One region of the Brevibacillus sp. HB2.2 genome, then DNA from elsewhere that is predicted to be linked to it. Evidence: riboswitches for the same ligand, from Rfam matches in the RefSeq annotation. Region 1 holds a riboswitch; each other region holds the start of a gene.
The links. Region 1 has a riboswitch for S-adenosylmethionine ahead of metH (methionine synthase). Riboswitches for the same ligand answer to the same signal wherever they lie in the genome.
Positions count from the first base shown of each region.

Region 2: it holds a riboswitch for S-adenosylmethionine, as region 1 does, so the genes downstream of both, HP401_RS25595 (methionine ABC transporter ATP-binding protein) here and metH (methionine synthase) in region 1, are expected to answer to the same signal.
Region 3: it holds a riboswitch for S-adenosylmethionine, as region 1 does, so the genes downstream of both, HP401_RS04485 (sugar ABC transporter substrate-binding protein) here and metH (methionine synthase) in region 1, are expected to answer to the same signal.
Region 4: it holds a riboswitch for S-adenosylmethionine, as region 1 does, so the genes downstream of both, HP401_RS08285 (homoserine dehydrogenase) here and metH (methionine synthase) in region 1, are expected to answer to the same signal.

Region 1 is NZ_JABSUV010000005.1:97,063-104,979, forward strand. Features, by position in the region: gene metH (methionine synthase) at 1-2,581, opposite strand, end outside; SAM riboswitch class I at 2,703-2,804, opposite strand; gene HP401_RS05315 (YjcZ family sporulation protein) at 3,018-3,125, shown strand; gene HP401_RS05320 (YcdB/YcdC domain-containing protein) at 3,191-5,395, opposite strand; gene HP401_RS05325 (sigma-70 family RNA polymerase sigma factor) at 5,386-5,958, opposite strand; gene HP401_RS05330 (hypothetical protein) at 6,157-6,645, shown strand; gene argS (arginine--tRNA ligase) at 7,120-7,917, shown strand, end outside.
Region 2 is NZ_JABSUV010000048.1:7,692-15,608, forward strand. Features, by position in the region: gene HP401_RS25585 (GerAB/ArcD/ProY family transporter) at 1-817, shown strand, start outside; gene HP401_RS25590 (Ger(x)C family spore germination protein) at 817-1,977, shown strand; SAM riboswitch class I at 2,085-2,200, shown strand; gene HP401_RS25595 (methionine ABC transporter ATP-binding protein) at 2,301-3,314, shown strand; gene HP401_RS25600 (methionine ABC transporter permease) at 3,315-3,980, shown strand; gene HP401_RS25605 (MetQ/NlpA family ABC transporter substrate-binding protein) at 4,041-4,880, shown strand; gene HP401_RS25610 (peptide ABC transporter substrate-binding protein) at 5,069-6,715, shown strand; gene HP401_RS25615 (SRPBCC family protein) at 6,774-7,223, opposite strand; gene HP401_RS25620 (helix-turn-helix domain-containing protein) at 7,339-7,917, shown strand, end outside.
Region 3 is NZ_JABSUV010000004.1:181,472-189,388, reverse strand. Features, by position in the region: gene HP401_RS04490 (sugar ABC transporter ATP-binding protein) at 1-436, opposite strand, end outside; gene HP401_RS04485 (sugar ABC transporter substrate-binding protein) at 530-1,552, opposite strand; SAM riboswitch class I at 1,649-1,768, opposite strand; gene HP401_RS04480 (ATP-binding protein) at 1,971-3,224, shown strand; partial or broken gene HP401_RS04475 (YetF domain-containing protein) at 3,289-3,447, opposite strand; gene HP401_RS04470 (hypothetical protein) at 3,507-5,222, opposite strand; gene HP401_RS04465 (RNA polymerase sigma factor) at 5,206-5,751, opposite strand; gene HP401_RS04460 (hypothetical protein) at 5,773-7,284, opposite strand; gene HP401_RS04455 (IclR family transcriptional regulator) at 7,383-7,917, opposite strand, start outside.
Region 4 is NZ_JABSUV010000009.1:20,341-28,257, reverse strand. Features, by position in the region: gene HP401_RS08300 (arsenic resistance protein) at 1-652, shown strand, start outside; gene HP401_RS08295 (VOC family protein) at 708-1,523, opposite strand; gene HP401_RS08290 (CapA family protein) at 1,602-2,771, shown strand; gene HP401_RS08285 (homoserine dehydrogenase) at 2,785-4,050, opposite strand; SAM riboswitch class I at 4,137-4,250, opposite strand; SAM riboswitch class I at 4,316-4,422, opposite strand; gene HP401_RS30145 (hypothetical protein) at 4,517-4,651, opposite strand; cobalamin riboswitch at 4,811-5,016, opposite strand; gene HP401_RS08280 (DinB family protein) at 5,050-5,565, opposite strand; gene HP401_RS08275 (cyclase family protein) at 5,583-6,224, opposite strand; gene HP401_RS08270 (Gfo/Idh/MocA family protein) at 6,246-7,235, opposite strand; gene zwf (glucose-6-phosphate dehydrogenase) at 7,259-7,917, opposite strand, start outside.

The DNA.
Region 1 (7,917 bases):
CCTCGACAACAGGCTGAGCCGTTGCGACAGCTTCCAGCAGATGCTGCTGTTCCTCTACCAAGCGATCACGTTCTTCCGGATTTTGTAGACGATTCACGAGGTCCAGACCATCCATGGCGTCTTTTGCGTATAAAACAATTCCACGGTATTCCGGTGCGATCCGATTCGATGTGAACTTGCGCGTCAACGCCGCACCGCCAACCATCATCGGGATATCAATGCCTGCATCACGCAGGTCTTGTGCAGTAATGACCATTTGCTGCGCGGATTTTACCAAGAGTCCAGACAGACCGATGGCATCCGGCTTTTCTTCTCTGCATGCGGCAATTAGTTGCTCTGGCGGTACCTTGATCCCCAGGTTCACGACATTGTAGCCGTTGTTTGACAAAATAATTTCCACGAGGTTTTTCCCGATGTCGTGTACATCGCCCTTGACTGTCGCCAACAAGATTTTCCCCTTGGCAGCAGCATCGCTTTTTTCCATGAATGGCTCTAAAAACGATACGGATGCCTTCATGACTTCCGCGCTCTGCAATACTTCTGCCACGATCAGCTGGTTGCCGTTGAACAGGCGACCGACCTCTTCCATCCCCGTCATCAACGGACCGTTGATGATCTCGAGCGGTGCGTATTTATCCAGAGCCAGCTTCAGGTCTTCCACCAGACCATCCTTGGAGCCTTCGACTACATAACGGGCCAAGCGTTCTTCGAGCGTTAACGAGGAGACCTCCACACTGACTTCCTTTTTCTTTTGGCGATAAAATTCGGTGAAGGCCGCCAATGTCTCATCATTTGTCTCGAATAGAAGAGCTTCTGCCAGCTTTCTCTCGTTTTCTGGAATCGAAGCGTATCGCTCCAGCTTTTCCGTGTTGACGATGGCGTAATCAAGCCCTGCGAGAGTGGTATGGTATAAGAAGACCGCATTCAGCACTTCCCGCCCCGCAGGAGGCAAGCCGAAGGAAACGTTACTGACACCCAGGATCGTCTTGCAAGCCGGCATTGCTTGTTTGATCAAACGAATGCCTTCTACGGTTTCCTTTGCAGAGCCGATGTATTGTTCATCCCCTGTCCCTACTGGGAAGACGAGTGGATCGAAAATAATATCCTGTGGCTTTATTCCATACTGGTTGACAAGAATGTCGTACGAGCGTTGCGCGACCTCCAGCTTCTTTTCGCGAGTGATCGCCATACCCGCTTCCTCAATCGTTCCAACGACAACAGAGGCACCGAACTTGTGAATAAGTGGAACGACTTCCTCAAATCGCTCCAACCCGTCTTCCAAGTTGATTGAGTTGAGAATAGCCTTTCCTTGCGAATAACGAAGTCCCAGCTCCATGACCTTGGCATCTGTCGAGTCGATCATGAGGGGCGCTTTTACTTTTTTCACGATGAACTGTAGGAATTTTTCCATATCTTCATATTCATCACGGTCGGGGTCAGCCAAGCATATATCGATGACGTGTGCGCCGCGTTTTACTTGAGCCCGGGCAATATCAGATGCTTCTTCATAGTGACCGGCTGCAATCATTTCACGAAATTTTTTGGAACCGATGACGTTGGTCCTCTCCCCAACTAGCAAGGGACGATTGTCATCTTCGACGTAAACGACCTCGATCCCGGAGACCGCGCTCAGCGGTTCTACAGCTGTACTGCGTGGCTTGCAGTCTTTCAAGGCTTCTGCCATCGCTTGAATATGGTCAGGCGTTGTTCCACAGCAGCCGCCAGCGACGTTTATCCAGCCCTGTTCAGCGAATGCTCGCATTTTCGAAGCAAGTCCCTGTGGCGTTTCATGGTAATGGCCGTTCTCGTCTGGCAAGCCTGCATTCGGATAACAGCTGACCGCACATTGGGCAATTCCTGACAGAGTCCGCAGATGATCGCGCATGAACTCGGGGCCTGTGGCACAGTTCAGACCGATAGAGACAGGCTTTATATGCTCCAAGGAGATGTAAAACGCCTCGATGTTTTGGCCCGCCAGCGTCGTGCCCATCGGCTCAATCGTACCTGACAGCATCACCGGAAGCTCCTGTCCAAGCTCTTCAAAAGCTTTGCGAATCCCGATTCCGCCAGCCTTGACGTTCAACGTATCTTGCGAGGTTTCCAGAAGAAGAACATCGGAGCCACCGAGAATCAGACCTTTTGCCTGACGATAATACGCCTCGACCAGCTCTTCGAAAGTGACACCGCCTGTCAATGAAAGGGTTTTGGTCGTAGGTCCCATTGCACCTGCTACAAAACGTGGCCACTCCTCCGTGGAATAGGCATCCACCGCTTCTCTGGCCAAGCGCGCTGCCGCTATATTGATCTCAAGGTCCTTCTCTGCCACATCGTACTCAGCCAAAACAACGGAAGCAGCACCAAATGTATTTGTCTCGACAATGTCTGCGCCCGCCTCTAAATATTTCTCATGAATCGAACGGATCACATCTGGTCTGGTCAGGTTCAGGAGTTCATTACAGCCATCATAGGCTTCACCGCCGAAATCATCAGCGGTCAGGTTCGCCTGTTGAAGCATGGTGCCCATTGCACCGTCCAGAATCAGAATTTTCCGGGAAAGCTGTTCGCGAAAAGTTGGTTTCATTGACGTGCCCCTTTTCTCCCTTGCATCGGCTTATTCTCCATAATTGGGTAAATAAAATAAAAAAATCCTCTTCTTTGAAAGAAGAGGATTTGTCAGCAGATACGAAAACGCCTGAGACATCCTCTTATCTTTCAAAGCACGTAGCTTTGCTGGAATTGGCACCGGATTTTTACCGGTTGCCGAGGCTTCATCAGGCCAGTCCCTCTGCCTCTCTGGATAAGAGTCGTACACTTGTCATTTAGTTAGTTTGCGAAATGTCTTGAATGTTTGCAAGTATCTTAACACCCCCTTTGTCTCCCCGTCAATTGTGAATTGTCTATTTTTTACGGAGCCTCCCCTCTTACGCGCCCATTTTTGCCTAAGCTGGGCATCCGCCCAGTCCAATATCGGCATTCGTGTATAGACTGGAGTATAACGGAAAGGAGGGGAAACAAAGATGAGTACATCTTTCTGCGGTAACGGATTCTTCGGTGACTGCTTCGCAATCGTGCTCGTGCTGTTTATCCTGTTGGTTATTATCGGGTGCTCCTGTGACGACTGTTAGATACGTGTAAAAAAGGCTATCCCAAAAGCCATCAGGAATGGCTGCGGGATAGCCTTTTTTTCTTGTTATTTGGTGATGATCTTGCCTGTCACGGCATCCAGGGTAATGTATTTGAACGCCAGCTTTTCGTCACTCCACGGCACATACGCCAGCTTTGGTTGAGCTAATTTTTGCCCATCCACATCTCTCCTCAAATAGACCAGCTTTAAAGGCATGACTCGTAAATACGCCTCAACAGCCTTGTCTTTCGAGACGATCTCGTCGGATCCTGGAAGCTCCACCAACTCGTGCGTCTCTCTGTAGTTTTCGAACTTTGTCACTTTGCCAGAAGACGGATCGACTGTTACTGAATAAGCCGCTTTCGGCCAGCGATCCTGTACTGGAATGCCATCCTTGCTCATGAGATATCTGAATTCCCATTCGCCCGAAGACACAGGATTCGTTTCGTCTGGCTGTATGACTTGCGCCAATTGCACTTCTTTTATGCCTGGATCAACGTATTTAGGCAGAAAGGCAAGTGCAGCCTCTTCCGCTTGCTCGCGTTTGACTGTCACTGCTGTATCGGATCGCGGTGACCCCAGCCCGACGACACTGCCTGTTTCTGCGAGAACTTCTACGCCGATATACTTGTCATTTTTATCATTCCAGACGTATTCCTTGCGTCCGTCACGGTTACTCTCTCTATAGGTCGAGTCATCCACTTGTATGCCGAATTCCGCTTGCAGCAACACTTTTGCCTCATCCTTGGAGCGAACCTTGACGTATTCCTTTGGAGATTCGATCGGATGTGCTTCCTTCGTATTCAACTGATCAAAAGCAAGCCCGTTATCTCCCGTTCCATACACCATCTTGCCATTGGTCGCATCGATATACCACTCCTGACCATCTTCACGTCCTCTTTGCATGAAGGAAACAGCTGGTGTGTACTCCAGAATGGGCTGCCACATATCCCCTTGATTTGATTGTGGCTGTATTCTCGGATTCTGCACGTACCGAAGCTTCATATGCTCGCTCAGCTCTTTGATGGCTACCTCTTCTGACACAGCAGTCGATACATCCGGGTACTGCGACGGCTCAAATGATTCGAGCCCCTTATTGAAATATTCGAGGTGGCCAGAGTCGGTTGTTTCGATGCTTATTTCATCAGACAACACCGGCATCCCGTTATAGTATCTCAGGTACAATCCCGGATGGTTGGCGTCCAACAACTGATAGTTCTCGCTATCAGCCCCGAGCAGCTTGTTCAGGAACTGTCGCTCTTGCTCCAATGCTTTTGCTCCTTCTGCTCTTTTCTGACTCTTTGCTTCCTTTTCATCCTTAAACAGAAGCCTATAATGTTCCAATGCTTGACCATTGCCAGTGATCACAAGAGAAACTTCATGACCCTCTTTGTTCGTTTTCCCCAAAATGAATGACATGCCATCGTGGTTCTTTTCTTTATCCAAAAGAAGAAGGGATGGGCTCAAATCGGGCATGGCATCTGTCAGCTTGGTGAAAAAGGCTTGTTCGCTCTTGTTCAATCGCCCGAAAAACGCGACTTGCTCACGTTCGTCAATTCCAACCGACAATACGTCGAACGGAACGGGCTGGCCGTTTTCGATCCGTTGATAATTCACGCTCATCCATGGGCCTTTTACCATATGCTCGTCGGTGTAGATCTGAGTCTCGACGAGCTGATAGGTCTTACTTTCCTCCCCTAAAAAAGCTTGAAGAAATGCGCTTGCTGCGTTCTCCGCAGTCTTGGCTGATGGCAATTTCTCTTCCTTCTGTTCTCCTCGATCACCATCAATTGTAAAGCTCTCAATTTGTCCTGTCTGTGTATCATAGACAACATTGGCACGCGCAGTATCCCCTTCCAGTAAAGTTAGTGCACTGAATCCATAGCTTGTACGATCCACTCTTATTGTCATCTTGCTCAAGGCTGGAATCACTTTTTTCAATGGTAAGACGGCATCTTCCGCCGACACCATTACACTGTTCTGATTTGCCTCTTTATTATTTGTTTTCGTAGCAGTCGTTGCAATCGCATTCGTTACATTCTTGCCACTTGGCATCTGTGGAAACCAGCCTTGCTGGTGCATTCCCACAGCAGTAACCGCCAAGCAAGCTGCCAGCGAACCAGCCACGAAAATTCTGTTTCGATTCTTGTGTTTATTTTTTGCAATCGCACCTTTTATTCGTAATTCCATCTCTTTTGTAAACCTCACTTCCTCCACTGATTCCTCACTTGCGCTTCGTACTGCTTCACGCATTTGCTTATCTACGTCCATTCCAATCCCTCCTTTTCACACAATGCCTTAAAATGTTTTCGGGCCCGTGACAATTGGGTTCGTACGGCATCTTCTGAAATATCCAGCACTTGCGCCATCTCTCTTATCGACAAATCTTCATAGTAATGAAGTACCATGACTTTTCGGTACAGCGGCGAGAGCTTCATCACCTGCTCCGCTACTTGTACCTTGCTCATTCGTCCGATGACTGCCGATTCAACGCTTGCGGTGTCGACCTCTTCCGGGGGTGCTTCCTCTTTGGAGAGGTATGTAGAAAAAATCTGGCGAAAGGACCACGAACGCAAATATTTGCGGGACTCGTTGATTGCGATTCGGTAAAGCCACGTTTTCACGCTACTCTGATGGCGGAACTGATCTAGACCCCGATACGCCTTCAGGAACACCTCCTGGGTGATGTCTTCCGCGATTCCCCGATCCTTTACGATCAAGTAGGCGAGCTGCACGATGTTGTCTCCGTACTCGCTCATGAGTCTCGTCAGCTTCTCCTCGTTGGTCAATTGCAGCGTCCAGTCCGCTTCGCTACTTTTGGCACTTGCATTCACGTACTGTTCACCTCCTTGTTTCGTGTTGATATGTATTTGATCCAGCTGGCTTATTTTTGTGACAAGATTATCCAACTATTTTATTTATAATCCTTTTCCCTTCTTCCACTGCTGCACTCCGCTGCGTAGCTTTCATTGTCAGCGCACATTGCTTTTGCTATCATGAGGCTTATTGTAGAGCGAAAGGAACGAGATGACATGGATGACATGCAAGCACGTGAAAAAGACAAATTTCTGTCCTGTTTGGAGACCATAAAAGAACTATCCAAATCCGAATTTGAAACCTACTCCATCGTTAAGAATACCGAAACCGGGGAACATTATCTCCACTATTTTTTGTCCCACATTAACTTGTCCGAGGGAGGCAGAAGAGACGATTACGATCACTTCCTGCCGATTGAATCCGACGATATTTTAGCGATTATGTTTGGCGAACAGCCTTATCAGTTTCCGGAGAACTGGCGCTCGGCTTATTTGCGCAGTGGAAATGACAATCGATTGATCCCGTTCGATCCATCGGAAAATTACGATCTGGACGATGCGGCGGCTGCCGAGCTGGCCATGCTCGAAAAGCTGGAGCAGTACAAAGAGCAAATGATGAACGCAGATAACCTCAGCCCCGAAGAAAGGGAAAAGCTGACCAAGCAATATTTCGCGGAATTAGATAAGATTTTAAAAAAACCTTGATCGAGGCACCTTGCATCCTAATGGTATAAACAGCTATAATTCTAGAGAAACAAACGAATCGTTGAAGAGGATAGTACTCCTTGTGTGAGGACGAAAGCGAGTCGGGGACGGTGTGAGCCCGATGCCAAACCATGTGAGGAATCGCCCCTCGGAGATGCCGCCTGAACATCCTACGCCAGCCATTATGGGCAACGGATCGTGTAGGGCTTTGCCGGGACTGCCCGTTACAGCAGATCAAGCGGTTTTTGCCTTCCTATGTGATGGAAGGGAAAAACAACAAGAGTGGCACCGCGGGAGTATAACCTCTCGTCTCTTTTTCACAGGAGACGTAGAGGTTTTTTTACTATATCAGAAAGTAAAAACTGCACTGACATGGCTTCCTGATATAGCGGAAAAAATTCCGCTATAACGCGGTCGCTCCTCCTGGGGAGGCCTCGATAGTGTTTTTCGTATTTACGAAAGGGGATTTATCAAATGAGCTACAAACACCAAGTCGCTGAAAAGATTGCCGCTGCGCTCTCCTCGATGGGCGTAGACACACTGACCAAAGAAGCCGTATACGGCATGCTGGAAACACCACCAAACCCTGCAATGGGCGATGTGGCCTTCCCTTGCTTCCAATTGGCAAAAGCATTGCGCAAAGCTCCACCGATGATCGCAGCAGAGCTGGCTGGACAGCTCTCCGGTGCACCATTGCGCGAATCGCACGCAGTTGGTCCATACGTGAACCTGTTCCTGGATCAAGAAAATGTGGCCGAGCAAGTTATCGGAACCATCCTTACCCAAGGCAGCACATACGGAAGCAGCCATGTCGGTGAAGGACGCAAAGTACCAATTGACCTCTCCTCCCCGAATATTGCGAAGCCGTTTTCCATGGGGCACCTGCGCTCTACTGTAATCGGAAACGCGATTGCCAACATCATGGAAAAGCAAGGCTATGAGCCCGTTCGCATCAATCACTTGGGTGACTGGGGTACACAGTTCGGTAAACTGATCGTTGCGTACCGCCTCTGGGGTGACGAAGCAAAGGTAAAAGCAGAACCGATCAAGGAGCTGCTCAGCCTCTACGTTCGTTTCCACGAAGAAGTCGAGAACGATCCTACCCTAGAAGATCAAGGGCGTGAATGGTTCAAAAAGCTCGAGGATGGCGACGAAGAAGCTCAGCATCTGTGGAAATGGTTCCGTGATGAGTCCCTCAAGGAATTCATGAAGATTTACGACCTGATGAACGTAGCCTTCGACTCCACACACGGTGAAGCATTCTACAACGAC
Region 2 (7,917 bases), on a different contig from region 1:
CGCTGGAGTCATTTTACGTACCTACATTGAAGTTGTCCAAACCTGGATGTTTCCGAATTTACCTACGTGGGTTCTGTCAGGGATTATCCTGTTTCTAGCGTTTTACACAGTCGTAGGGGGGATAAGAGTCATCGCAGGCTATGCGTTTTTTTCCGTTATGGTCACGATGTGGATGATATTTGAGTTATATTTTCCCTTGAAATTTGCCAGGTGGGAATATTTGTTTCCCATCATGGACACCAGCCTAGAAAACCTTTTCAATGGAATGATTGCCATGTCTTTGACCAGTGCCGGCTTTGAGATTCTCTACGTTGCCTATCCTTATGTACAAAATAAAGAGAAGGTACACAAAAGTGTACAGTTGGGAGTGCTGGTGACGTATCTGATCTATTTGCTTGTTATGATTGTGGCGCTGGTCTTTTTTAGTCAGGGTCAGCTCATGAGAACGATTTGGGCGACACTCAATATGCAAAAGATGGTGTACCTCCCTATTCTGGAAAGGTTTGAACTGGTTGTCATTTCGTTTTGGCTTCTCGTAATTTTGCCGAATATCATGCTGTATTTGTGGGCTTCTGCCCGAGGTCTCAAGCGCTTGTTCGGATTTAATCTACGTCATTCATTGTATTGGATTATACCCGTGATCTATGTAGCCTCCTTGTCGTTACTTTCCAGACAGCAGATGAGTCGGATGACGACTATTTACTCGCATATAACTCTGTACATTATTTACGTGTACCCCTATTTTTTGTACCTGATGGTCTGGCTGAAGCAACGAAAGCAAAGGGTGAAACCAACCAGCAAAGGAGAGAGTGCCTGATGCTGCCTGTCCAAAAACATTGGATGCAGTTATCCAAGCGGTTTTTTGCGTTGTGGTGTTCATGTGTCCTTGTGTTGGCAGGCTGTTCAGATCGGCAAATTTTTGATGAGACAGGACTTGCCACGGCTGTCGGCTATGATCTGTTAAAGGATGGGGACGTTCGGGGGACAGCAATCATGCCCTCCATTAATCCAGAGGCGAAAGAAAAGATACAGGTTTTTTCAGCCATCGGTGAAACCAGCAAGGGAATTCGGGATCGGATAAATTTACAATCAGATAAAAGAGTATTGGGTGGGCAAATTCGTGTCGCACTCTACAATGAAAAATTGGCAAAACGTGGACTTGGTAGTATCGTTGACACGTTGTATCGGGATTCCTCTATTTCCAGCAGAGTTTATCTTTGCTTATTTGAAGGCGAAACATATGATATGTTAACGCATCGCTATTCGGAAGAAGGGAATATCGGAATCTATTTATACCGTATGATTGAGCAAAATATTGAGGGGGAAAAAATTCCGTCTTCCACCATGCATGAGTTTTTTCGGTCTTATTATGACAAAGGAATCGACCCGATCATGCCGTTCATTGCAAGAAAGGGAAATGAGCTGCAAATCAAGGGGATCGCATTGTTTCAAGGGGATCGTTATGTAGGGTGGATCACACCTAAGGAAGCCTTTTTAATCAAGCTTATGCATGGGAAATTCAGGATTGGCAGCTACGATACTTCTGTCCCTGCTCATATTTTTGGCGAGGTACCCAAGAATCGCGGAAGTAAAAAAGACCGTGTGCAGCTTGTCTTTGATACGATTTCCAGCCATTCAAAAATCGAGCTGACCCAAGTATCTCCCCCGATCTTTGATATTCACATCCGATTAAATGCGCGGATTTTGGAATTAACCCTCCCGCTGAAGCTAGAGAATACCAGGTTGATGAAAATCATGGAACATGCACTGGAAGAAGAGCTCGGAAAAGAACTGCAGAAAGTAGTCCACAAATTGCAGGACCTCAATGTCGATCCCGCTGGTTTCGGGATCGTGTATCGCTCAAATAGCAGAGGGAAGGCAAATATGACGCAGGCTGAATGGAGAAAGATGTTCAAAGACGCGATATTTCGCTTTCACATAAAGTCAACCATCATCCGCAACGGCGTCATGGATTAAAAAACTTTTTCCTGCTATTACTATTGACGTGATATTTTCAAAAAGGATATAATCCGTCTTGTATCATCAAGAAATAGAAAAAACGAACATAATATACGTAGATATCTTTCTTATCAAGAGAGGCGGAGGGACAGGCCCTATGAAGCCCGGCAGCCGGTTCATTTTCGAATGAACGTCGCGGTGCCAATTCCTACAGGATTTTTGGATCTTGTACAGATGAGAAGGGTGGATGCGAACGTATACATTGCGTTGCAGCCCCTTTTTCGTTTGTGAAAAAGGGGTTTTTATATTTTTATCAAGATTATGGTCGGGAGGTGGATGCGTTGATCCAACTGCGTCATTTGCATAAAAGCTATCAAGTACAGGGTAAAACCATCCCAGCGTTAACGGGGATCGACCTTTCCATAGAGCAAGGCGAAATATACGGGATTATCGGACACTCTGGTGCAGGGAAAAGTACGTTGATCCGGTGCATCAATTTGCTAGAGCGCCCAACTTCGGGGGAAGTTATTGTGGACGGCGTCGATTTGACGAAGCTGGATGAAGGGAAGCTGCAAGAAAAGCGCCGCTCAATCGGCATGATTTTTCAGCATTTCAACTTGCTGTCTTCTTCAACGGTCGGCGAAAATGTTGCTTTTCCGCTCAAGCTGGCAAAGCGTTCGAAGGCAGAGATTGATAAGAAAGTAAACGAGCTGCTGAAGCTGGTTGGCTTGGAGGCACATAAGGACAAATATCCGTCTCAGCTGTCTGGCGGACAGAAGCAGCGTGTCGGGATTGCCCGTGCGCTCGCGAATGATCCAAAAGTGCTGCTCTGCGACGAAGCGACATCGGCTCTCGATCCGCAGACGACGAACTCCATTCTGGCACTGCTCTTGGACATCAACCGCAAGCTGGGCTTGACCATTGTGTTGATTACCCACGAGATGCACGTCATTCGCTCCATTTGTGATCGTGTCGGCGTGATTGATGGAGGAAAAATCGTCGAGTCAGGTAACGTACTGGATGTATTCCTTCGTCCAAAGCATCCGACGACACAAGAATTCGTGGAGCAAGTAGCCGATTCTACAGAGCTGCGCGAAGCGGTCGAACACGAAAAGGCTTCGGGGAACCGCACGATTGCTCGTGTCACCTTCCTCGGGGAAAAAACATACCAGCCGATCCTGTTCCAAACCATGCAAGAGACTGGTACGGTGTTCAGCATTTTGCAGGGAACGATTTCTCGCATGAAAGATACGCCGTATGGTCAGTTAGTGATCGAGCTGGAAGGCGATGTCGCACAGAATCAAAAGACCATCGAGACGCTGCGCCAACGTGGCTTGGAAGTAGAGGTGATATAAATGGACTGGACATTCGAAAATGTGGATTGGGCTGAAATCGGCGAAGGTACGATGGACACGCTCACGATGCTTGGCTTCTCCACTCTGTTTACCGTCCTGATTGGTTTGCCGTTGGGCATCATTCTGTTTTTGACTTCTCGCGGACAGCTTTTGCAAAACCGCACTTTTTATACGATTGCATCATTCGTTGTCAACGTATTGCGCTCGGTACCATTTATTATTCTGATGATCTTGCTGATTCCAGTGACGAAAATGATCGTAGGAACTTCACTCGGCGTACTGGGTGCCATTCCGCCGCTCGTATTTGGTGCCGCTCCGTTTTTCGCACGTTTGGTGGAAACCTCCCTGCGTGAGATTGATAAGGGCGTGATTGAGGCCGCACAATCTATGGGTGCTTCCAATTGGCAGATCGTCTGGAATGTCCTTTTGCCAGAGTCTAGATCTGGTCTAATCGCGGGTATTACGATCACGACGGTAACACTGGTCTCCTACACAGCAATGTCTGGGGTAATTGGCGGTGGTGGTTTGGGTGACTTGGCGATCCGATACGGTTATCAGCGTTTCCAAACCGATGTTATGGTTGTGACTGTTGTTATTTTGCTGGTGATGGTACAGATCTTACAATCGCTGGGGGACCGTCTGGTTCTGAAATTCAGCCGTAAATAGGATCTTTCCATATAGATTGTCAAAAAATAAAACGAAATACATGCAAGGGGGAAATCATTCATGAAAAAGCTAGTCGTATCTGTACTTTCTACTGTATTGGCATTTTCTTTGGCAGCTTGCGGAGGCAAAACCGAAACAGCACCTGCTCCAGCTGAAGGCGGCGCACAAGGCGGAAAACAGGAAGTAACATTGAAGGTAGGCGCTTCTCCCGTTCCACATGCAGCAATCTTGAAGTTCATTCAACCAAAACTGAAAGAACAAGGCGTGAACTTGGTAGTCCAAGAGTTCACTGATTACGTACAACCTAACGTTCAAGTGAACGAGAAACAACTCGACGCAAACTTCTTCCAGCACAAGCCTTACCTGGAAGACTTCAATAAAGGACAAAACATGAACCTGGTGCCAGTAGTGGCTGTACACATCGAGCCATTCGGCGCTTACAGCAAAAAAGTTAAATCTGTAGATGAATTAGCTGATGGCGCAACAATCGCGCTGCCAAACGACCCGACAAACAGCGGTCGCGCACTCGCACTCTTGGAGAAAAACGGCTTGATTAAGCTGAAAGAAGGCGCTGGCATCAGCGGTACAGTGAAAGATGTTGTTGAGAACAAGAAAAACCTGAAATTCAAAGAAGTTGAAGCAGCAATGCTGCCGCGCGTTCTGGAAGAAGTAGATTTGGCGCTGATCAACACGAACTACGCACTGGAAGCAAAGCTTGTTCCAACCAAAGACGCTCTGTTTATTGAAGATAAAGATACGCCATACGCAAACTTCTTGGTTGCTCGTCCTGACAACAAGGATTCCGAAGCCATTCAAAAGCTAGCAAAAGAACTGAACTCACCTGAAGTGAAAAAGTTCATTGAAGATGAATACAAAGGCGCGATTATTCCAGCGTTCTAATGTAGAAATTATTGATCGATCAACAAAAGCCCAACTGGCCGAAAAGCTGGTTGGGTTTTACTTTTGTTTATAATATGGTGAATTTTCATAAAATTAAATTAAATCTATACTAACCCCGTTTTCAACCCAATTCCGGTCGCGTATATTGTGTTTGAAACAGAAAAATACAGATAAGGGGGAATTTTCTGATGAAACGAAATCTCAAGTTGTTTCTCGGTGCGATGCTGGTCGCTGGAAGCGTGCTAGCTGGATGCTCCACGAGTACGCCATCGACGACAACCCCTCCAGCAGAGGGAAATGCAGCACCCGCTGAAAAGCCTGTAAATGCAAAGTTGCAGTTATTTCGGGCGAACATTGTGAGTGAGCCATCGACAGCGGACCCTGGTCTTGCGAAGGATGCCACTTCGGGAGCGATCATTCGTGCTACTTTTGATGGCTTGACTCGCTTCGATGCAAACGCAAAGCCAGTGAATTCAGTAGCATCCGATGTGAAGCTTTCAGATGACAAACTGGTGTATACGTTTACGCTCCGCGACTCCAAGTGGAGCAATGGAGACCCGGTAACTGCCCATGACTTCGTGTATGCATGGAAGCGTGCACTCGGCAAGACCTTTGGTGCCGAGTATGCCTATCAACTGTACTACATCAAAAATGCGAAGCCGATTCACGAAGGCAAGGCGAACCCCGACGAACTCGGTGCGAGGGCAATCGATGACAAAACACTGGAAGTCACGCTGGAGAATCCAACGCCTTACTTCTTGGAGCTGACGGCTTTCTACACGTACTACCCAGTTAACAAAAAAGTAGTGGAGGCTAATCCCAAATGGGCAAACGAAGCGGCGACGCACGTAAGCAACGGTCCATTTAAGATGACAGCGTGGGAGCACAAGAGCAAAATCGTGCTTGAAAAGAATGAGCACTACTGGGATAAAGACGTAGTAAAGCTCGATCGCATTGAGTTTGCGATGATCGAGGACGATAATACAGCGCTGTCCATGTTCGAGAACGGTGAGCTGGATTGGGCAGGCCAGCCACTCGGCGGACTTCCCACCGATGCGATTCCGACACTAAAAGAGGCGGGAAAACTCGTTGTTCATCCTAAAGCGACGATGTACTGGTACAAGATGAATACGACAAAAGGGCCGCTCAGCAATGTGAAAATTCGTAAAGCATTGGCATACTCGGTAGATCGTCAAACTATCGTAGATAACATCACACAAGTCGGACAGGTGCCAACGATGGGGATGTTGCCGCAATCCATGATTATCAAAAAAGACGGATACTTCAAGGATAATGATGTAGAAACAGCGAAAAAGCTGCTGGAAGAGGGCATGAAAGAACTCAACGTGACAACGCTGCCTCCGATCACCTTGTCTTACAATCCAAGCGACAGACATAAGAAAATTGCCGAAGCGATTCAGGACCAATGGAAACAAAAGCTGGGCATTGATATAAAGATCATGGTAAAGGAGGCTGCCGTTCATTTGCAGGATATGCATGAACTCAATTACGAGATGGGCCGTATCGGTTGGAATGCAGACTTTAATGATCCGATGAACTACCTGGAAATGTTCCGAGATGGCAAAACAGGCAACAACGACACGGGCTGGGAAGATCCGCGCTATCAAGAGCTGCTGAAACAGTCATCGGTAGAAACTGATCCAGAGAAACGCAAGCAGCTGTTTGCAGAGGCTGAGCAAATCTTTATGGATGCCATGCCGTTGATTCCGCTGTTTACGGATGTGGATGTGTGGGTGCAAAGTGACAAGGTAAAAGGCGTTCAAGTAGATGGGCTCGGATTTATCGACCTCAAGTGGGCAGAAATGACGGAGTAACGAATCAAACAAAAATCCCGAGGCCAACGAAATTTGCTGGTCTCGGGATTCTTTTGTATTAGAAGCCAAAATCAAGTGTCTTGCCTGTCTCCGCATACGTCTTGATCGACGAGAGCATCATCGGCCAATTGTTGCTGGCACTTGCGTGGGAGGGATGGTTTTCTGTCCATTGATCCTGAATCAGCGTCAGCTTGGTGCAGCCGCCAACCGGTTCTAAGGTAATGGTGACACGAGACTGCAATTCCGCATGATTCTCGTAATAGGCAGGGCCAGGATGTTCAGTGAAACTGAAAATGTGATGAGGTTCGAACTGCAAAATTTCCCCGTAAACATGCACCGTGTCGTCACCCGCTTTTCCCGGACCAACGTAAGCCATCTCATCGCCTACTTGAAAAGTTGAGCGAATCGTACAGCCAAAGAAAGTACTCTTTACGCCTTCATCGGAAGTAAGGGTATGCCAGACCAGCTCTGGCGTAGCACCAATGTAGAAATCGAAGCGAAGATCCATCGTTTTACCCCCTCATTTTTTCATTTGGGAATTGTAATCAAGTCTCCCAACTACTACTCTTACTATATGAAGAAATAGGTAGCGTGTATTGTAAAAACACGACAGGAGGCGCATCTTGGAAAATCAGACTGCCAAGCTCCCAAAGGGCGTACTGCATGCCATGATTGGACAGAAAAAATTTTCGCTAGCCAGATACGAGCCATCTGCTGAAATCAGCTACTTCGTGCAGCATTACTGGGTCGTCGGCTGGGATTTGCGTACGGAACCACCTTACTTGCAAACTGTACTGGCTCATCCCAATGTGAATATGGTGTTTGAAAAAGGAGCAAGTGGTATTTTTGGTGTAGCGCGCACGACTTCCTCGCATCTTTTAAAGGGACAAGGTCAGGTGTTCGGAGTAAAATTCAGGCCCGGAGGTTTTTATCCGTTTCTGAATGCCCCGATATCAAAGCTGAGTGGCACTTCTACCAGTCTGGAAGCCGTGTTTGGTATTGCCACTGACCAGCTTGAGAAAGAAGTGCTAAGCCTGCCAAATGATGAGCAAATGATGAAAAGGGTAGAAGCCTTTCTATTCGAACATTTGCCGAAGCCTGACCCGAATGTTGCACGCATCAGTGAAATCGTCAGGATGATCCAGGCAGATCGATCCGTACTCAAGGTAGAGGATGCAGTACAATTGACCGGTATGAACATG
Region 3 (7,917 bases), on a different contig from region 1:
GCGTACATTCTTCGACGAGCATCCTCACCGGAATGGAAAAGCCGAAGTTTTTTAAAATCTGCTCCGTTTCGTTGTACAAGCTCTGCCAGTTGATCAGCCCCTTGGTTTTCGCCTGGACGAGCTGGTCCGCCAGTATGTTTTCGGCGACACTCAAATACGGGATCAAGGCGGTGTCTACTTCCTGATATACACATTGAATGCCCTGTGCTTTGGCGTCCTGCGGAGATTGAATCGACACGGCCTGTCCATCGATGGTGATCGTACCGCCATCTGCCTGATACGCTCCCGTGAGAATTTTCATCAGGGTACTCTTTCCCGCACCATTGGCTCCGAGCAGTGCGTGAACCTCTCCTGCGCGCACCTCAAAATCGACGGATCGCAGGGCAGGAACCCCAGAAAACTGCTTCTCCATCCCTTTCATCTGCAATGTGGACATTTTTCACACCTCCTGTTAACCTGCGTGTTCCCACCTCTATAAGGAAAAATCCCGTTGACGGATACAGCTCAACGGGAAAAGCCAATTTGGTTCTTACTTGCCCCACTCTTGTACGTATTGGGACAGGTCGCCCATCGTTACTTTTTTATCCTTCGGCAGGTCTTCTTGTTTCACCAGCACTGGGTTCAGCTTCACGTTGTCTGGCACTTGCTCGCCTTTGATTTTTTGGAACACGGTTTGGGCATGGATGCGTCCGATATTGGATGGGTCTACCGCTGCCGTCGCTGCCCACGGAGAGTTTTCTGCCTGGATCATTTGCAGATCCTCATCGCTCAAATCGATGGAGTATACTTTGATTTCCGTACGTCCTGCTTGTTGGATGGCACGTGTCGCCCCTTTGGCAAATTCATCCCAAGCTGCCCATACTGCTGTGATGTCGCCTTTATTCGGATACTTTTTCAAGATCGCTTCCATCTGCGTTTGTGTATCGAGAGCCGTATTGTTGGTAGCAGAACCGAATGCCGCAATTTCTTTCAAGTCCGGGTATTTCTTCTGGAAAGCTTCGTACGTCACTTGGCGTTTTTCCATTGGCGCAAAGCCAGCTACCCAAACTTTTACGATGTTGCCTTTGCCGTTTGTATCTGCCGCCAGCTTTTCCAGGCTCAGCTCTGCCAACTTGTTGTCATCCTGCGCCACAACTGGCACACCCGGAATGTTGATGTCTGTATCAAACAGGACAACCGGGATTTTTTTATCCACGGCCTTTTGCGTGCCCTGCTGCAACGCTTCTGCCGTACCATGGTCGATCAGAATGCCATCAAACCTTTGGTTCACAGCAGCATCGAGGTTGGACGCCATTTTTGCCAGATCAGTATCTGCGTTGAATACGGTCAACTCGCCCCCGTTTTTCTCCACCTCTTTCTTCACGCCATTGATGTATTGAGCGGAGAACGTCCCTACGTTTTGGCGCATGATCAGTGCGATTCTCTTTGCCTTCTCTCCGGAAGCACCGCCGTTTGTGCTGCCGGTTCCTGTTGTTGCCCCACTGCCGCATGCCGTCACGAGAACAGAAGCTACCAAAACAAGTGATGTGATCAGACCGAGTTTCTTTTTCATTGAGATGCTCCCCCTTTTTTCTTTTACAAAACTTTTGAGAAAAGCAAAAAATCCTCTTTCACAGAGAAAGAGGACAAAAATCGACAAGATTCTCGCCTCTTATCTGTCAGGTATTCTACCTGTTGGAGTTAGCACCTTGGCTCGAAAGAACGGATTCTCTCGTGCTAGGTTGCCGGGCTTCATAGGGCCATTCCCTCAGCCTTCTCTTGATAAGAGTAGTTTCTATTTTCAAAACGTTTGTATAAGTATATACAGAATATAATCTGGCAATTACCTATCTGTCAACTAGGTTTACCGAAAGAATTTTCTTGATAAATATTCCAGTTTCTTCTGTAACATCAAGAGGGATTTTGTTGTGTCTTGTCGAATTATCGTAGATTGATACAAGCCTAGCAAATATTTGCGATGGGGATGCTACATGAGTCTATTAAAAGAAGTTATTCTTCAATGGTTTTTCGCCATTATCCCGTTTGTGTTTTTCAACATTTATTACCGTGACAAAATGAGGAACTACAGCCGTTCCTTTATTGCCATCACCAGCTCAGCCTGCATGTTTCTCGCGATGACCTTCGCCCCAAGTGTCACGAATGGCATGTTTTTTGATATCCGACATGTCATCATATTTTTCGGACTAGTTTATGGCGGAATCGAGATTGCCTTGCTCCTTCTGATTGAAGCCTTGGTTTATCGGTACTACCTTGGTGGCGAAGGAACATGGGTTGCCTTGCTGATCCTTACAGTCAATTTTGTCTTGTCACTCTTTTTGTATCGACACTACAAAGCCAGTTATCGGAAAACACTGTATCTTTTTATGACGAGTGCGATTTTTTCTACGGTTGCTTTAGGGACTACTTATTACTTTTTTCCCACGTATGTAACCCAACACCTCGTTTACTACACCATAGCGATTCCTATTCAAAACTTTTTCGGCCTCTGGTTATTAATGTCGCTTTTCAGCAAATGCGTTTCGGATAAGGAGCTGTTTATCCGCCACGCGCAAAACGAAAAAATCCAGACGATGAGCCATGTTGCTGCATCGCTTGCACACGAGGTTCGCAATCCGCTGACAGCAGTCAAAGGCTTTTTGAAATTAATACAGGAATGTCCGGAAAATTTGGTAAAAGTCGATCAATACATTCGCATCAGTCTCGATGAAGTTCAACGCACAGAAGCCATTTTGACCGAGTACCTTGCGATTTCCAAGCCGCTCAAGGAACGACATGAGATCATTAATCTTAGCGAGCATTTGCATGCCATCCGCGAGGTGATGCTCCCCTTTGCCAATATGCATAACGTGGAGCTTACGCTGCAAGACTTTGAGAGACCTGTGACGATCAAGGCCAATCCAGACGAGTTCAAGCAAGTGTTGGTGAATTTCATCAAAAATGCGATCGAGGCGTGCTCGGATATTTCGGACGGAAAAGTCTCCCTGGACTTGCTCATCGAGCGAAACAAAGCCCTGTTGGTCATCAAGGATAACGGTGTCGGCATGGATGCAGGACAGATTAGCCGTCTCGGAACGATTTACTTTTCTACGAAAACAACTGGGACCGGCCTTGGATTGACGTATTCCTATCATGTCATTCATGCGATTGGCGGAACGGTCAATGTATCAAGTAAACCACGAGTAGGAACCAAGTTCACCATTATGCTCCCGTATAAGGCACAGTGACTTCATGCAATTTTGCAGAGGGACTGTGCCTTTTTCCATTCGGTCGCTAATGATGCAACGGGGGTATAGCCAAATCAATCTCTGCCAGGTCAAAAATATCTTTTTCTCGAAGCATTTGGAGGACATTATCGAGCGAGTAGCGGATTTTTTTCAAGTTTTTGATGTGAAAAGCCCCGTTGTGGAAAATGACGGTCGGTTCAAATGTAACCATTCTGCCAAACCAATTTCTGGGAAGGCATTATGCAAAACAAAACACCAGGAGTTTCCCCCTGGTGTCTATCATTATTGGAGTGGCAGCCATTCTCCCGTAATGGCATCCACATCCCCATTGTTTTTCAGTATTTCTGCCGAATAGACCAAGACTGGTTGCTCTTGAATCTTATTGTAATTGTTATCAAGCGGGAAGACATAGCGAGGACTGAGCGGATGATGTTGGAGATAAACCTGCGCCGCCTCTTCTGGTGAAATCACTTTGGCTACATCTGCGAAGCCCTCCTGCTCATGCGGGAATGTCAATTTCACCCCGATAATTTCTCCTGTCTGCCCGTCGATCGTGACCTTATAATACTGATCCGGCACCATTACGCCGTTTATTTCTCGGACAAATTTCAATTCAACCTGTCTGCCCATCACATACACTTGCTCCTGCATACGAACCGTCTTCACCCGTGAATCCAAATACGGCTCTAAAAACAAGATCGCTCTCTCCTGCAATTCTGCGATAGTAAGTGTCGGATCACCTTCTCGTAGCTCAGGATAAGAGATCTTGAACGCTGCTGCCCGATTGTTGACGGTAGTCAGCTGCATGAATCGCTCACCTTTTTTGGCCTGGTATTCTCGTTCGTTGTCTCCCAGCATATATTCGGGCACATTACTCGCCGTAAATGTGAAGCCCTCCACCTTCTGGCCGAAGAACTCCATGGCAGCCGCAGCCTCTTTTGCCGATGCAACCATTGTCTTCTTGCCTCCGGGCTTGACGGCAATGCTGTCGCGAAACGACTCCCCACGCCACAAGGTCGTTTTCACTTCCTTGCCAGTACGAGCGTCGAGATACCCGGAGAAGCTCTCCTTGTAGCGAAGAACGTAGTCCACGCCCTTCTTCCCAACTCTCTCATACGTCAGCTGCATGACTTCTGCAAGTCCGCTCTCTGTTTTCTTCGGAGAAGGCCTCTCAGCTATTGGAGGAAACTGCCCAGCGTCCAGATTCATTCCGGTTGAATCCCCTGAATTGATATAACGAATATGCCCGACATCGCTCATACCAATCACATAGTTATCTCCTTCTACCTGCACGTCATTCACATAGCGTTGCAAGCGGACGGCTTCATGCGAAACGGTATCTGTTCCCTCTTGCCCCTCTACTTGTTCGATCCGATACTGTTCCAGATTTTTGCCCAGGAACGGTTCCATAAATGCCTTCGCCTGTTGCTCTAATCTCTCCTTGGAAAGCGTTCCTACGACTTTCTCTTGCCCTGGAATCTTCTCCGGATCGAATCCGAGCAAGAGCCCGCTTTTGGCGTCCAGCTTCGCTCTGGCATATAGCGACACTTCTGTTCGTTCTTTGTTGCTGAACAGGCGAAAATCTATGTCGTACACCTCTCGAGGAGCTTTCGCTGCGTAGACCCTCTTTTCCGATTCCCGAAAAGGAGGATATTTCTCGTACAGCTTTTCCAGTGTTCTGATTGCTGCTTGGCTTAGCTCGCTTTCTGTTATTTCTGTCGAGGAGAAGGAGCGGGGAACCAAATGCGCTTGTGATTCAACCCGAGATTGCGTGAACATCTCCGGGGTTACCCCCATCATCCATACTGCTGCGGCCACCGTTGCAGCGGAAACCGTCCATGTCGCCAGCTTGAGGACGATTCTTTTCGAGCGATTCTTTTTGGTGCGCGCCCGTTGCACCAGCTTTGCTTCCAGCGCTTCGACGAATTCGCTCCTTGGCTCCGCATCCTTTGACTGAGGAAGAGCCGCGAAGAATTGCTCGTCATTTGGAGTATTCATTGGCCAACCCTCCTATCCAGTCGACATGCAAAACTTTTTTGAGTTCTTTTGTTGCTCGGTGAAAATCTACACGGACCTTGGCTTCGCTTGTCCCGAGGATTTCTGCCGTTTCCCGAATACTGTAGACCTTGATACCACGCAAAATCAGTACATTCCGATGATGCGGCTTCATTTTTTGCATCGCCTGCTCAATTTCCAGCTGTTCTTCCTTAGAAACCAGCTCCGCTTCCGGCCTTCCCAGAAGAGAAGGCAGCCCTTTTAACAATTCCATGCCAAAAAGCGTTTGCACCCGCCTCTTCCGGTAATCATCGATGGCGACATGCTTGGCAATATGCAAAATCCATGTCTTCACACTGGAACGCTCTTCATATCTACCCAAAGCGTCCAAGACTCGGATAAACACTTCCTGCGTCAAATCCTCCGCATGCTCGCGCTTCCCCGTGAAGTAGTAGAGATATTGATAGACATCACGGTAGTGCTCACGATAGATCGCTTTAATCCGCACTTCGTAATCGATTGTGTCCTGCACTGGATTTCCTCTCCCTGCTCCTTACCTGATAAATTGACCGGTAACTGCGTCAACCTTTCCGTTTCTTTCTTTTGGCTCATAAACAAGGACAGGTGTTGCCTGGTATCGCCCGTTAAGGGAAGGAAATACGTAGCTCATTGTAAGCGGATTAGCTTTTAACAATGCTTGTATGGCTTGCTCAGGCCCTACGACATTTGAGGCATCATCATAGGATAATTTACCAGTAGCTACTGGTAAACTGGCGGATACAATGTCTCCCGTATGCATGTCAACTTTTACTGAATAGCCCTGTCCTTCAACCATAATCCCTTGGTGTACAGGAGAAAATAGAAACATTTGCTTGCCTACTTCTCTATTAATCATTTGTGGTACCAGCTCCGTTACCTCGGCGTCTACAAATGGTTGCAGAAACGCCACTGCTTTTTCCTCGGCAGCTGCCTCAGTAATCACTTTCTGCTTTGGTGGGTTTTCAATTACATGGAAGTACGCAATCTGATCATTCACTGTCCTCACTGAGAACTTTTTGTTGCCAACCACGGCATCATACTCCTTTTCCCCTGCGAGAACTGGCGCACCTTTGGTCATTTGAAACACGATTCCTTCGGGCAATGGAATAAAAGTGGAGAGTGCGGTAGCCATCTCCTCATTGGTCTTGGCGAAGACCCGCTGGTTTCCAGGCGTTACCGTAATTGGTTTCCCGTACTTATTTTTCGTGGTCCATCCTGACTCTACCTCGGCTCCTGATCGTGCATCCAGATATCCAGAAAAATTCAGGCTGTAGACTGGGCGGAAGCCAGCGCTTATGTCTTTTGCTTTTTGCTCATAGCTGAGGTGGAGCATGTCTTCTAATTGTTTGCTGATTTCGTCTTGATTCTTAACCCCTGACGGAGCGGGGAATTTACTTGTGTCCATCTGCAATCCTGTTGTGTTTCCTGCGTTTATATAGTCTAGCTCGCCTACTCCATTGATCGCTACTACGTAAAGATCGTCTTTTACCGGAATTTGATTCACAACCCGAACGAAACGCACATTTGCCACGGCCTCTGCACCCTCACCATCAACTGTTACCTCTTCTATTTGGTATTGCTTGATGGCGTCACCGATGAAATTCTTCAGAATACTTGGCGCTTTTTCTTTTCCCATCGCTTCCGTAGGACGTGCAGTCGGTTTCTTTTTGGGAATGTCGTGTGCAGAGAAGAATAGCAACATACCGTTGTTTGCATCGATTTTGGCATCCGCATACAGGGATACTTCCGTCCGCTCCTTGTTGCTGAAGATGCGGAATTGGATCTGGAAGACATCTCGCTCCTGATTGTTACGCGAAATGGTTTTTTCCGCATTTTTTAATTCCGGGTAGTGTTTGTTCAGCTTGTCTAGGGTTTTTTGGGCTGCTTTGCTCAATTGGGGTTGTGTTGATTTAACTGCCGCGGCTTGTACAGTTACTTGTGGTTGCGTAATCCACAATGGGCTTGAGAAGAGCAAAGCAGCAGCTCCTACTGTGATCATCAGCTTTTTGGTTGCATATGGTTTCATTTTGAATTTCCTCCTGGCTTTCACTTTTTATGTTCTTAGCCCAATAGTCGAAAGCAAAAGGGAAATGTTACAAGGAAATGAAAATAAAAAAAGGCCAGTCAAGCCTTTGACAGGCCGCCTAGCCGTTGCGAGGTTTTGAGAGCGACATCCTTTACCCGTTCTATCAAATACTGGAGTCGTTCCTCCTTCAAATCATACGTGACAATTCCTATGCTTAGCGCCCCAATTACCTTTTGGTTGTAGTCGATCACTGGCGCTGCGACAGAGGCCGTGTTTTCCGTCCGCTCCGCAAAGCTGACCGCATGACCAACACCTCTGATCTCCTGGAGCTTCTCCATAAAAGCAGGCGCCTGCTCTTCACCCACGAGCTGGACAACCGTTTGTCTGGCTTCTTCCACAGGCATGTGTGCCAGTACGACTTTATTGGCCGCACCGATATGCATCGGAATCCGCAAGCCTAACTGGTCGTAGATGCGGATATTGTGCTGACTGTCTACGCGTTCGACGACAATGGATTCGAGTCCGCTAGGCTGACTAAAATAAACACTTTCGTTCACTTCTCTGGCGAGCTCCTCGATCATCGGCTTGATCACCTTCCGATAATCGATCCGATCGAGCACCCGCAAGCCGAAC
Region 4 (7,917 bases), on a different contig from region 1:
CATTGATTATGTTATCGTCTTTACACAACTTGGGAGAGGGAACGAGAAGCTTGTTCTGGTTTCAACCCCTATACTCTTTGTTACCCAAATGCTTTTATTACCTATTTATCTAGGGCTTTTTATGGGCAAGACATCGGCGGAAATTGTGAGTGTCGGACCGTTTTTCGAAGCATTTTTTGGTCTTATTGTTGCTCCACTGGTACTTGCTCTCCTTACGCAATGGTGGTCTAGACGCCAACCATACGGAGAACGTTTTCTTGATGCTACAGCATGGCTTCCTGTGCCTTTTATGGCACTCACCCTTTTTATTGTTGTTGCCTCTCAAATCTCTAAACTATATACCTCTTTTCATTTTATTAGCCAAGTGATTCCCATCTATGTAGCCTTTATGGCCATAGCACCGATTATTGCATGTATCGTTTCTCGTATATTCCGTTTAGATACTGGAGCAGGGCGGGCTCTTATCTTTAGTGCAGGAACCCGAAACTCTCTTGTCGTTCTTCCTTTTGCACTGGCGCTACCTGAACCTCTAAACGGGGTAGTGTCTGCTGTCATCGTCACGCAAACCATTGTAGAGCTGATTGGGGAACTATTCTATATTCGTCTTGTTCCACATGTACTTTTACGAGAGTCGAAGGGAAATGCTGATTAAACGATCTACAAGGGGTGGTGTCAACTTCATTCATACCACCCCTGGTTCTAAATAACTATTCCAGCTCTGCTAGAAAGTAAGATCCTCCACCAATCTTATACTCGCTATCCTTGCCCCCTCCTGTCAGCCTCGCAAAAAACGGTCTTTGCCCGCGTTTTTTCCATGCAGTCTGCGCCATTCCCTCCTCAGTCGGTTGGCAAAGTACTACATTTCCACCCGGAAGTTCAAACGCTTGGCAGATAGCCCCCAGTTCTTTATCGTGGAATACTTCGCTCTTCTCCCACCCAAACCAGCTTTGCCAACATGCTGTTGCTTCTTCCAGATCCGTCACGGCATACCCTACAGACTTGAGTTGGGCAGCACCATTCGGATGTGCGCCAATGATGCCGCGGTTAGTCAAATCCTCTCTTCTCTCTGCATCGGTTTGCGACCATTCAATGAGAAAGGGTGGGAGAAGAGTACTCTCAGCATCTTCGAGGAACAACATCCGCCATCGAAGCGTCGTGCCATCCTCACGTGTACGACTTCCCGCAACAGGTCCCGTAACCTGCAAGCCTTGGCTTCGCAAGCGCTCTGCCCACGCATCCATCTCGTTGGTCCGAAGCGCAATCTGGCCAAATCCTTCTCCCTTTGCCTCATCTTCGATGCTTTGACGTATGAGCGGATTCTCTGATTGTCGAGCAAGCTCAGGGTGTTCAACCGCCAAAAACTCAACATAGGAAAGCCCGAAATAACTAAGGCTATTCCATGTCCCCCAAGACGCATGACGCCCTCCAGCTACCGCATGAAAACCCGCTTGGCAAAATTGCTCTGCTGCTTCCTGAGGAGTCCGATGTACAAAATGAACCAAATGATCAAAAGTTAATTGCACCTTTTTTCTCCCCTTTTTCGTATTACTTATAGGATATCAAAATTCATTTATGTAAGGATAGAAAGACAAGGGGGAAAAATGAACGAGAACAGATCAAGCCGGATACATGCTCGGCGCAAGCGCTCACGCAGAAAATGGGCACGTGTGGGAAAGAACACGCTCCTCTTTAGCGTGTTGGCCATCTTCGTCGTCGGAACCTACTACCTATTCCAAACTGCCATGGATAGAGAACATGCCAACCCGAACACCCAGCCTGCTCCTGATAATACCGCGAACCAAAAGTCTTCCGTGCAGCTCACCTTTGTCGGTGACATTATGATGTCAGGAAACGTTGAGAAAACCTTACTTGCAAACAGCTATGACTACCCATACAAACATGTAAGCTCGCTCTTTTTGCAAGATGATATCACCATTGCCAATTTGGAGACGCCGATTACCGCCACAGGTGTTGCTGCTCAAAACAAGGAGTATGTTTACAAATCATCGCCACTTGCTGTTCCTGCCATGAAAAACGCTGGAATTGATGTGGTGAATCTGGCCAATAACCACTCCATGGACCAAGGCATTCCGGGATTGCTGGATACCTTTGACGCTTTAGACGAAAACCGAATAAAATACGTCGGTGCCGGTAAGGATGCCAGCCGCGCCTATTCACCTGTTTTCCTAGAAAAGAACGGCATCAAGATTGCGATTCTCGGCTTCAGCAGGGTCATTCCCGAAACGAGCTGGTTTGCAGGGAATTCCCAACCAGGTATGGCCGCTTCCTATGATCCTACACTAGCAGTGAAAGCGATTCAGGATGCGAACAGCCAAGCGGATCTCGTGGTGGTGATTGCACACTGGGGCAAAGAACGCTCCGATTATCCTGTCGATCATCAAAAGGAGCTGTCTCGTGCCTACATCGATGCTGGTGCAGATTTGGTTGTCGGCGGTCATCCCCACGTACTGCAAGGCTTTGAACGATACAACGACAAATGGATTGCGTATAGTCTTGGCAATTTCATTTTCACACGATCAAACGAACCCAAGACTTGGGAAACAATGGTCCTGCAAGCAAACTGCTCCAAAAGTGGTGATTGTGAGCTGACGATGCTTCCCTATCATGCAGAATTGGGACAGGCTGTACCCATGAATGAAAGCAACGGAGCTGCCCTATTAAAGCGCATTGAATCCATTTCTGAGCATGTCGACATACAAAGTGACGGGCGTGTGCAGCCACGTGTAAAGGCAGTGGAGACTGCTCCCTGATAAAAGAAGCCGTTTACGCAGATTCAAGAATAGGGAAGCAGCGCACTTCTAAGCCAAAATCATTTTTCAATAAGGACTCATGCTGTTCACTGATTCCCGTCACAATCAACCCTGCGCGCAAGACGCCCCCCAAATCGAATTGAACTTTTAGTTTATGCACGTTCACTCCTGCCTGCTGAAGGAAATGCAAGACACGATCTGGCGTCGCAGTATGACATGAGCCCTCCAGATAACATAGGACGTGTTCTGCCGAATCCACCGTGCCTCCAGCTTTGTCAGCCGTTTTTTCTTTCCAGGTAGGATGCGGTGTGAATGGCTGTGTCAATAAATAGGCCAAATCCTCCACGACTGCACTTGCTGTTGGGAGCTCTCCTGCCCCTCTTCCTGTAAACAACAAGTCTCCCACGATGTTGCCGGATAGCTGGACAGCATTAAACGCATCGTGGATTTGCGCCAACGGATGGCTCAGCGGAAGCATGGTTGGTTCAACAGATAGGCGAATGCCTTTTTCGGCTTGATAAGCCTGCGCGATCAGCTTAATCCGGTACCCTAAGTCGCTTGCAATCCGAATGTGACCTGCAGACAAATCTGCAATTCCTTTGCGAACAACATCCGCTAAAGGCAGCGATTCCCCATAAACAAGCTGTGCCAGGATATACAATTTGTACATAGCATCAAAGCCTTCTACATCCGAACGAGGGTCTGCTTCCGCATAGCCCAGCTCCTGTGCTTGCTTGAGCACCTCCTGGTAGGAGAGCTGCTCTGCTTCCATTTTCGTCAAAATGAAGTTCGTTGTTCCGTTGAGAATACCGCGAACGCCTTGGATATCGTTCGTACGCAGGAACTGCCGGAGCACACTCAAGATCGGGATACCCCCAGCCACACTCGCTTCATAGGCAAGATGCACTTGATGCTGATTTGCCAAATCGACTAGCTCTGTTCCTTTTTTCGCCAGGAGTTCTTTGTTGGCGGTTACCACATGGCAGCCCTTTTCGATCAAAGCACGTACGTAGTCATAGGTAGGTTCTACACCGCCCATGACCTCCACCACAATATCCACATCGCTTCTCAATACATCCTCAAAATCTGTCGTCAGTAAAGCCGGGTCGACATGAACCGCCCGCTCTTTTTCCGAGTCACGCACCAATGCCTTGACGATCTCAATTCGTTTTCCCAGACGAGAAGCCAGCTTCTCCTGTTGTGAACGGATCGTTTTGATTACGCCCCCACCCACTGTCCCCAATCCCAATAATCCCACACGTACTACTTCTGCACTCATCCTGACCACCCCATACTCCGAATTTTAGATAAAAAGAAAAGCCATCTTCGATAAGAAGAAGGCTTGATAGCAGCTAATGCTCCCCCTCCTTATCTCCCAGGACACGTATATGTCCTGCAGGAATTGGCACCTTGTCACAAAATATACGTGACGGTTGCCGGGCTTCATCGGGCCAGTCCCTCCACCTCTCTGGATAAAGAAAATATGAAATTAAAAAAACCTTCTTCGCTAAGAAGAAGGTTGATCTACTAATAGAGTAACCCGCTTCTTATCTTTCGAGACGAAACGTCTCGCAGGAATTGGCACCTTGTTGCAATATGCAACGGTTGCCGGGCTTCATCGGGCCAGACCCTCCACCTCTCTGGATAAGAACCATTTATGCTGTTGAGCTTTATTCTAAGAAATTCCAAGGCAAGCGTCAACAAAATTCTTTCTTTTCTGATTGCAAGCTGATTTGGCAAGGATTTCATTTGTGGGTGAACAGGCTTTCTACCTCTTCCATACTGCAGCAAGCACAATGAAACACGCCCTCCTGGCATTCCTCAAGCTGCTCTTTTTCCACAACATATCCGCACCATTGGCAAATAAAAAGTTGCATCATTGCTCGCCCTCCTTTTCTATTATTCTGCCCAAAATAAAAAGAGCATTTTCCGCTCGACCGTAATGATCGTTAGAAAATGCCAGAAAAGGAGGGGCATACATGTCCACTCGCTGTTTTTCGCAAGCCATCTCTAACACCTCCCTATCTCCCGTAGGTCTATCAGTGTTGTCGAAACAGGCAGGTCTCCTGACTATGGGTTCATCGCCTAGCGTCGCCTTCCCCGTCTATTTTGATAGACCAGTGGCTTGTTGGACGCTGACTCCCCTCTTACAGTGGCGGGACCGTGTCGGATTTGCACCGAGCTTCCCTATTATCCTTGTGGCGAGTTGGTTACGCCCTAAGGAACCTGTTTCCACCTATGAAATTGTCTATTTTCACTGCTACCTTCAGATTTTACCTTACCCCAAATACCGCTCTTTCAAAATGCGAGTGTGATGAGCTTCATGTCCAGCAATCACATAGGCCAATGTCCTTGCAGATAGCTTGTTTCCGTTGGCAAGTCCTGTACGCAACCACGCTTCTGGAGAGATCCCTCGCACCAAAGCGATGGTGGAAGCACGGACAGCCTTATACTCTTCCAGTAAATCAGACAGGTCTCTTAGCTGAAAACACCCGTGTTCAACAAAAGCATTCTCATCAAATCCGACGAGGGGTGTCTGATCTCCTCTTGCGATTCTCAGCAAGCGGTAGCTCATGATGCGTTCTGCATCGATGAGATGACCCAACACCTCTTTAACCGTCCATTTGCCTGGCGCATACCGATAATCAATTTGCTCGGGGGCAAGGGACGAAAATAACGCGACGATCCTCTCTCCTTGCTGCGTGAGGATCGTTTGGAACTCCCCCTCCGGTACAAGACCCATGTAATAGTCAAAATAAGCAGCGTATTCATCGCGCTCTGGTCGTCTGAGCATATGTTTCCCACTCCTCGTCATTCAGTTTCAATAGACAAGTTACTATGTAAACCTTCAAACAATAGGACCCTTGCCGGGGCTGCATCTGTGCCAACCAGCTTGAGTGGTGCAGCTACCAGAAAATACTCGCCTGGCGGGACCTCTGCTAGCCGCAAGCCTTCCACGACAATGACTCCCGCCGCAAACAATTTTTTATGTGTGGGGTGACCTTCCTGGCTGCGTTCGATTCCAAGTGCATCGGTACCAATGCCACGAACCCCCAACTCACTTACATATTCCGCCCCTTCTTCAGACAGAAAGATAAATTCAAAGGAGAACGCCTCTTCAAAAGAGTTTTTCGTTTTAAACAGGACAAAATCTCCTCGCTCAAGATCGAAGCTCTCCAAGTCAGCGCGAGTGATCCTGTCCTCGACCGCTGTGAGATCAAGAACTTTACACTTGCCCACTAGCTTCTCCAAGGAAATACTCTCAAATGTATCACCAGCATTGACCATGTGCAGGGGAGCATCCACATGGGTACCCGTGTGGAGGTCCATGTCGATTCTCGATTCTGTTACATAACCGTTGGTAGCGGTACGTATTTTCGGCTGCTTTTCAGGCTTGTTTTTATACACCGTCATTCCTTCGTACACGGTGGCGGTCACATCATACATTTTCATCCCAAACGCCCTCCCTTTTGCCTACTGTTTTTTTCGATCCGCTGGAAAAACAATCCCCATCTGCCTTCTCGCTTCATCCATGACCTGCATGGCCATTTTGGAAACTTCATGCGAATTCGTTGCAGATTGTCTGGCCCCGATCTTCGCCAAGTGTAGGAATTCTCTTATTTCATAATGCATGGTCTTCGGGGTCTGCGGCCTTGCTACTTGCTCGGTTCGACCGTCCCTGTAACGAATGTCCACTTCTTTGAGATGGTTGATTCGATCGATCACCATCGTTGCGTCCTCCCCTTGAATTTCTGCTGGCTGATAGGAGGTCGTAATTTTCGAGAAGCTAATGATGGCATCCATCTCTCGATACTTCAACAACATACTGCCTTCTCCGTCCACTCCAGAATCAAGCACGATTCCTTCTGCTTTGATCACGTCTGGTTTGCCAAAAAGGATGAGTAACGGATAAAGACAATAAATACCAATGTCCATCAAGGCTCCGTTTGAAAAAGCAGGATCAAAAGCACGTAAAACCTTCCCTTCGCGGTAGGCGTCATAGCGCGAAGAATATTGGCAATTGCTAGCAATATAACGTCGTACTTTTCCCAGCTTGTGCAGGTTGTCTTGTATCGCAAAAAAATTCGGCAACAGTGTAGATTTGACAGCTTCCATGAGCAGCACGTCATTTCTTTTCGCTGCCTCGATCATTTCTTCTACCTCAATCGCATTAGAAGCCAGGGGTTTTTCACACAATACGTGCAGCCCCGCTTCCATGCACTGGATCGCTTGTTCCGCGTGGCAGGAGTTGGGGCTTGCAATATAGACCGCGTCGATATTTTTGCTTGTAACCATTTCTTCTAGGCTGCTATAGGCGAATGGAGCATGGTACTTGTCCGCGATTTCTTTGGCGCGTTCGATGGTACGTGAATAAACAGCCTGAAGAGAAAATCCTTCTACTTCTTGACCAGCCTGGATAAATTCCTCGGTGATCCAGTTCGTTCCGATTACGCCAAATCGCATCTCATCCGCTCCCTTTTCTTTTTCTATCTCGTTGCAGTGACTGGCAGTCGTTCTTCGACCTTATCCAGCCACCACACGAATCCGTCTGCTGCAAGCAATTGCTCTGCGGCCTTTGGTCCGAATGAGCCTGCTTCGTACGTAAAGAGCGGCACCAAATTTTCAGCGAAGGCTTCCAAAATCGGTGTCACCCACTCCCACGACAGCCGGACCTCATCCCAATGCGCAAAGTAAGTGGAATCCCCTCGGAGTGCATCGAACAAGAGCAGCTCGTACGCTTCTGGCACGTCTTTTGTCCCTGAACTGAAATCTACCGTCACCGGCTCAATCTTACCGCTATTTGTCGGATTCTTACTATTTACCTGCAAAGCAATACCTTCATTTGGATTCACACTGATGATCAACAAATTAGGCGATGGCGTTTCATTTTGCTCTTGATATAGCTTTTCGTGCGGATTTTTGAACTCAATGACGATCCTGGTTGATTTCTCTTGCAGTCTTTTTCCCGTGCGAATATAAAAAGGTACCCCTTCCCAAAACGGGTCATCAATCCAGACACGCGTGGCAATATACGTTTCTGTCATGGAAACGGGATCGACACCAGGCTCGTCCCTGTAGCGAGCTACAGGCGTTCCTTGAATATGTCCTGCGCTATACTGACCGCGAATCACGTGGGTCCCGACTT